One region of the Corynebacterium sp. p3-SID1194 genome, then DNA from elsewhere that is predicted to be linked to it. Evidence: riboswitches for the same ligand, from Rfam matches in the RefSeq annotation. Region 1 holds a riboswitch; the other holds the start of a gene.
The links. Region 1 has a riboswitch for cyclic di-AMP ahead of M3G19_RS10570 (resuscitation-promoting factor Rpf1 domain-containing protein). Riboswitches for the same ligand answer to the same signal wherever they lie in the genome.

Region 1 (3,399 bases):
GCATCGTCATGCAGCGCGGCCGATTCTGCGTGACGGGCATGCTGCGCGATGTCTTCCTGCAAAAGCAGGGCCGCGGTCTCGTCGCGTTCTTCATCGTTATCGCTGTCCACGCGATCGGCCTCGCGGCGCTCACATCGCTGGGCGTCATTTCGCCGGAGTACCGCACCTTCGCGCCGCTCGCTGTGGCGCTCGGCGGCTTCATCTTCGGGTTGGCGATCATTCTCGCCGGCGGCTGCGCATCGGGCACCTGGTACCGTTCCGGCGAAGGTCTGGTCGGCTCGTGGTTCGCGTTGTTGTTTTACGGCCTGTCCGCCGCCGCGATGAAGAGCGGCTTCCTGTCGGGCTTCAATGACAAGCTGAAGGAATGGGACACCGGGTGGACGACACTGCCGCAGACCCTAGGGGTGTCAGCCTGGTGGTTTGCGATCCCGTTCGCGCTCGCGACCGCTTTCATTGCGCAGCGCTACCTTGCCCGTGATGCCGCAAAGCCGAAGGTGACTCTGGAGCAGCCGTGGTACCGCAAGCCGCTGCACCCGTATACCGCTGGTGCTGTCGTCGGTCTACTCGGCGTACTCGCTTGGCCGCTGTCTGCGGCGACCGGCCGCAACGACGGCCTGGGCATCACCACTCCGTCGGCTCACCTGATGAGCTACATCACCACCGGTGAAGGGAGATTCCTCAACTGGGGCACCCTGCTGGTCCTGGGCATCCTTGTCGGCTCCTACATCGCCGCGAAGGTCGCCGGCGAATTCCGCATCCGCGTTCCGGACGGCCGCACGTCCGTCCGCGCGATTATCGGTGGTATCGGCATGGGTGTCGGCGCATCCCTGGCCGGTGGCTGCACCGTCGGCAACGGAATGGTGCAGACCTCCCTGTTCAGCTACCAGGGCTGGGTCGCAATGGCGTTCATCGCTCTCGGCGTCTTCGTCGGTGCGAAGCTGTGGCTGAAGCCGTCCGGGGTGAAGCAGGGTGCTGCCAAGGGGGCAGGCGGTGTGTACACCACCGATGAATCCATTAGCGAACCGCAACTCGCGGGCGTTGAGCCCCGCCAGTCCGAGGTTGAGGAGGCGCCGAAATTCAATATCGTCTCCGCGTCCAGCGGCGTCGGTCTGAAGACGAAGCCGAAACAGGACACCACGGCGCGTCCGCTGGGGGAGGGCCGCTACATCCTCGACACCCTCGGCGATGTCTGCCCGTTCCCGCTCATCGAGGCAAAGCAGGCGATGTCGGAGCTCAACTCCGGCGAAGAGCTCATCATCGACTTCGACTGCACCCAGGCAACTGAATCCATCCCGCAGTGGGCCGCCGACAACGGCCATGGCGTGAAGGACTTCGTGCAGAACCAGAATGCCGGTTGGCAGATCTCCGTGGTGAAAGACGCCGCGGAATAAGGCTGATTCTGCATAGAAAAAGAGCGCTCGCCCCAAAGCGGGGCGGGCGCTCTTTAGCGTCGGCGCGCTAAATCTGATTAGCGGGCGGCGTACTGCTGCTGCAGGCCGGAGACGTAGTCGTTGAAGTTGGCCTGGGCCGCGGAAGCGATGCCCTGGGTGTCGCCAGCGAGAACAGCGTCGATCAGGGTCTTGTTAGCCAGGTAGAACGCGTTGTAGTCGTTGCGGTTGGCCTTGTAGGTTGCGGTGACGCGCGCCGGGACGGCGATGCCACGGTTGTTCAGCTCGCGGGTGATGGAGGTGTACACCGCGTCGACCTCGAGCTCGGTGCTCTTCTTAGCGGCCGGCTTCGGGGCAGGCTTCGGCTTCGGAGCAGCAGCCGGCTTCGGAGCGGGCTTCGGTGCCGGCTTGTTAGCGGAGACGTTGCGCGGGGTCGGAGCGGAACGCAGGCCCAGGCGAGCGGAGCATGCCGGCCATGCGCCCCAGCCCTGGCCGGCGAGGGTGCGCTCAGCGACAGCGATCTGCTGCTCGCGGGTTGCCTGGTGCGGCAGGGCAGCGAACTCGCCGCCGCCGTAAGCACGCCAGGTGCCTGCGTTGAACTGCAGGCCGCCGTAGTAGCCGTTGCCGGTGTTGATGTGCCAGTTGCCGCCAGCCTCGCACTGTGCGAGACGGTCCCAGTCGGAATCCGGGGCAGCGGAAGCGATCGGGCTGATCAGGGCGGTGGTGGCCAGGGCAGCGGTAGCGCCAGCGACGGCCTTGGTGGTCAGGTTACGGTTCTGCTTGCTGTGACGTCCCATGTTGGGCTGTTTCCTCTCTTGTTGTACGTCTGCGAGGTGAGCTGTCGGGTTCAGGCTGAGGTCTTTCGCACACCTGGCCGCATCGTCGGCGGCTTCACCCCAAGCGGATTTCTTCCGCGGTGCACGCGCGTTCTTCGTGCGGTGCTGGGTGGGTCCCCCGCTTTTGTCCTATGTACTTGTGTACTTTCATCGGTTTTCATGCCGGCCGGACAAAACTGAACGTGGCTGGCAGCGTTAAAGGTCACGCCCGTCTAGGGGCATGGCAAGAACTGTAACCGTTTATAACGATTGAGTCACGTTCTCGGCACGATTTGTGATGCATGTGAACAGTGTGACTCGCAGGATCTGTAGCTTGGGGGCCTTCACCTGCAAAAAAGGTGTTTTCGTGACGTACCGCACAATCGTTACCATTGGCGTGTCGCCGATCGGGCGACTAGGCGGTTGGGGGCCGTCGCGCTACACTGAACTCTTTGAATTCTTTCGATTATCGGTGGTGATCGCGCATGCCAGTAGGAAAAGTGAAGTGGTTCGATGCCGAGAAGGGCTTCGGCTTCGCTTCTAACCCAGGGGACGAGGACGTCTACGTGGGCAAGAACGTGCTGCCCGACGGCGTCGACGAGCTCTTCCCGGGACAGCGAATCGAATTCGATTTCGCCGCAGGACGTCGCGGGCCGCAGGCGCTGCGCGTGAAGGTGCTCGACGAGCCGCGCCGCCGCCCGGTGCACCGCCGCAAGCCGGAGGAACTGGGCAGCATGCTTGCAGATGTGATGTCCATGCTTGAGACTCAGGTGCAGCCGGCGCTCGACGCAGGCCGCTACCCGGAGCGTAAGGAGTCCCGCCAGATCGCGGAAATTCTCCGCGCAGTGGCCAAGGAGCTCGACGCCTAAGCGCGGAGCTTTAAAACCCGCCCCTTATTCAGCCTCCGTCGTGAACGCCCATGTGGCCATGACGGGGGTTTCTTCGCCTTTATCGTCTGCGCCGATGAGCAGGGCAGAGACTTCCATGACGACGAGATTGGTGTCGTTGCCGTCATGCTGGGTGGTCACGGGAATATCCACTTCGGTGGCTTCGCCTGGTGTGAAGGTGCGCTCAGTATTCGCGGCCGGGTCGTCGTAAATGCTGAGCACCGTCCATTGCTGCTGAGAGACTTCGTCGGGCACGGTGAGACGGATATTTTCAGCGCCCTCGGCGTTGATTCGGGTGACCTCGCCTTC
Region 2 (3,399 bases), on a different contig from region 1:
CCCGTCGGATCTCATGCTGGACCGCTTTTACATCCTTCACGTGCTGATCCTGCCGGGCATCATCCTCGCGCTCATTGCAGCGCACTTGCTGCTCGTCTGGTTCCAGAAGCACACTCAGTTCCCGGGCCCGGGTCGCTCCGAGAACAATGTCGTGGGCATCCGCATTATGCCGGTCTTCGCCGTGAAGGCCATGGGCTTCGGCATGCTGGTCTTCGGCGTTCTCGCTCTGATGGCCGGTGTCACCACCATTAACGCCATCTGGAATATCGGCCCGTACAACCCGTCGCAGGTCTCCGCTGGTTCGCAGCCGGATATCTACATGCTGTGGACTGACGGTGCCGCCCGTGTCATGCCTGCGTGGGAGCTCTACCTGGGCAACTACACCATTCCGGGCGTGTTCTGGGTCGCACTGCTGGCAGGCCTGATGGTCGTCCTGCTGCTGACCTACCCGTTCATCGAGAAGAAGGTCACCGGCGACGATGCGCACCACAACCTGCTGCAGCGTCCGCGCGACGTTCCGGTGCGCACCGGCATCGGTGTCATGGGCCTGGTCTTCTTCCTGCTCCTGACGCTGTCCGGCGGTAACGACTTGTTCGCGTACCACTTCCAGATTTCCCTGAATGCGATGACCTGGGTCGGCCGTATCGGCTTGATCGTCCTGCCGCCGCTGGCGTACTTCATCACCTACCGCATTTGCGTTGGTCTGCAGCGCAGCGACCGCGAGGTGCTGGAGCACGGTATTGAGACCGGTATCATCCAGAAGCTGCCGAACGGCGCCTTCGTCGGTGTGCACCAGCCGCTGGGCCCGGTCGACGCCGACGGCCACCAGCTGCCGCTGGAGTACGCCGGTGCACGTGTGCCGAAGCAGCTCAACGAGCTCGGCTACGCCGACTCGGAGACCTCCGGTGTCTTCTCGCCGGATGACCCGGCGATCACCGCGAAGCGCAACGAGATCAAGCGTGCTAACCACCACGAGGAGGTGGAGACCCTCCGCGCCCTCGAGGCCGAGAAGGACGCTTCCGACCGTGATGCTGGCGCTATTGAACGCAAGCGCAAGTAGAATCTAGGCGCAACAGCGCTTAAAACCCCCTTCCGTTTGAGTCCGGTTCAGTCCGGGTCAGGGAAGGGGGTTTCTTCGCGTTTGTAGCGTTTTTGTAACGGTGTGATGAGCGTCACACTAAAATTTTTGAGGGTATAGGGTCTCTTGGGTAGGGGTTACGCAACGCGTTCACAGATGACAACTGTGCAGGTCAGGCTTGATTTTGGCTGCCTGAAGAAAGTTTCTCCCGGGAATCTAGATGGTGACAAATCGCCTTCACCGAAGGCACCGATGAAAATTACGAATTGATAACGGGCGCGTCGCTAGACAATGTCCGTGTCCATTTCGTAACCTATCTGAGACCTTGTGGCCACAGAGGCGCAAGCGATAAGACATCTGAACATTAAGCCGAATTTCACTCCGCCCCCCATGGCGGGGATGGAAGCCGGGGAACCGAAAACGTTTCCTGGGGTGAACGGGAAGCAAGGAGCGCGCACCGAGTGCGCCGGAGCATCCCAAAGGTGATTTCCTGCACCGAACCCGTCAGCTAACCCGGTAGGCAACACTGGAAGATATTGGAGATTGTCCATGGCTAAGCACCGCCGCCAGAACGCGACTGCAAAGCGCAGCATCGCTACCGCCTCCGCGATCGTCGCGGGCGCAACCCTTTTTGCACCGGCCACCGCTAACGCGGCTCAGGTCACCGTCCCGAACTCCGGTATTGCTGCTGAGGTTCCGGGCATCGAGAACGTTCCGGGAATCGCTAGCGTCCCGGGTATTGATCAGTGGATCCCGTCCCTCGCCGGCAAGGCTGACAAGGGTGCGGATGTCCGCGCAGCCATCGACGCTGTGAAGAACGTTCCGGGCGTCGAAAACGTTCCGGGCTTCAGCGCATGGATCGCAGGCGTCGAGGCTAAGTACGCCCCGGCGAAGGCTCAGACCGAGTACCGTGCAGCTGCTGCTAAGCCTGCTCCGAAGCCGGCACCGAAGCCGAAGCCGTCCCAGGGCGAGCGCATCGTGTCCATCGCGAAGTCCAAGATCGGTTCCCCGTACGTCTACGGCGCAGCTGGCCCGAACGCCTTCGACTGCTCCGGCTTCACCTCCTGGGTTTACGCTCAGGCTGGCAAGCAGATCCCGCGTACCTCCGGCGCTCAGGCTTCCGCTGGTCGTAATGTCGCTATCTCCGACCTGCAGCCGGGCGACATCGTCGTGTACTACAGCGGCGCTTCCCACGTTGCTATCTACGCTGGCAACGGCCAGATCATCGACGCGCTGAACTCCGGCACCCCGGTCGGCTACCGTCCGCTGAACTACATGCCGATCCACTCGGCAGTCCGCTTCTAGGACGCAACGCTTCTAAAAGCGTTCAACCGGCCGCGGCACCCCGCAGCAACCACGGGGTGTGCGCGGCCGATTTTCTATCTCGTTTTTCACTTTGATCACACCTGTTTCAGTAACGGAACCCACCCGTTCTGGGCGTTTGACCTGCGACTGTTTGCGGATTAGTTTTGTTACAGGTTTGTAATCTTTTCACCCTTTGCTGCGGCCCCACAGCGCGTGGGGGACGTCTGCGTTTTTGAAAGAAGAGGTTCCCGTGATGGGTACGCACCGCGCTTCTTCCCGTGTGAGCGTTCGTTGCTTCAATGGCACCGCGAAAGCGCTTGCCGCCGCCGGTCTCGCGTCGGCGATCGCAGCAGGCGGCTTTGCCACGCCTGCCCAGGCCGATGAGGTCGACGACCTGATCAAGCAGATGAGCGAGATCTCGGACGAGGCCACCTCGAAGGCTGAGGAAGTCAAGGCGATCGAAGACGATATCGCCAAGGGCGAGCGCGAGGTGAAATCGCTGAAGAAGGTGGCGGACGACGCGCGGCGTGATGCCCGCAAGGCCGCTGACGCTCAGGACGGTGCACAGGGCGAAGTGGATAACCGTGCGCGCGTTCAGTACCGCAACCTGTCGAATGACGCGAATGTGAATGCGCTGGAATCGGCGAATCCGCAGGAAGCTATTGACCGGGCAGCGTACCTCGGCTCTCTGTCCCGTTCTGCGCAGCGCACGCTCGACGAGTCGCAGCGGCTTAACCAGCGGGCTGCTCAGCGCGCGACCGATGCGAATATCGCGGTGGCAGTGGCGAATTACCGCCAGTCCGAGCTTGAGGGCAAGCGCAAGAAACTGGAGCGCGAGCGCCGCGACCTCGATGACAAGGTCAAGGATGTGGAGAAGCGCGTGGACGCCTTCACACCGGAGCAGCGTTCCCGTTGGGAGGCGAAGAACGGACCGGTGAGCCTCAACGTTCCGCCGTCCGCGGCCGCGAACGGTGTTGTCGGCTCGGCGCTGTCCAAGATCGGTTCGCCGTACGGCT

Region 2: it holds a riboswitch for cyclic di-AMP, as region 1 does, so the genes downstream of both, M3G19_RS03470 (C40 family peptidase) here and M3G19_RS10570 (resuscitation-promoting factor Rpf1 domain-containing protein) in region 1, are expected to answer to the same signal.

The regions. Positions count from the first base shown of each region.
Region 1 is NZ_JALXWY010000021.1:18,155-21,553, reverse strand. Features, by position in the region: gene M3G19_RS10575 (YeeE/YedE thiosulfate transporter family protein) at 1-1,391, shown strand, start outside; gene M3G19_RS10570 (resuscitation-promoting factor Rpf1 domain-containing protein) at 1,469-2,185, opposite strand; cyclic di-AMP (ydaO/yuaA leader) riboswitch at 2,196-2,387, opposite strand; gene M3G19_RS10565 (cold-shock protein) at 2,689-3,072, shown strand; gene M3G19_RS10560 (DUF2771 domain-containing protein) at 3,097-3,399, opposite strand, start outside.
Region 2 is NZ_JALXWY010000003.1:36,032-39,430, reverse strand. Features, by position in the region: gene M3G19_RS03475 (cytochrome bc complex cytochrome b subunit) at 1-1,060, shown strand, start outside; cyclic di-AMP (ydaO/yuaA leader) riboswitch at 1,436-1,616, shown strand; gene M3G19_RS03470 (C40 family peptidase) at 1,628-2,383, shown strand; gene M3G19_RS03465 (NlpC/P60 family protein) at 2,637-3,399, shown strand, end outside.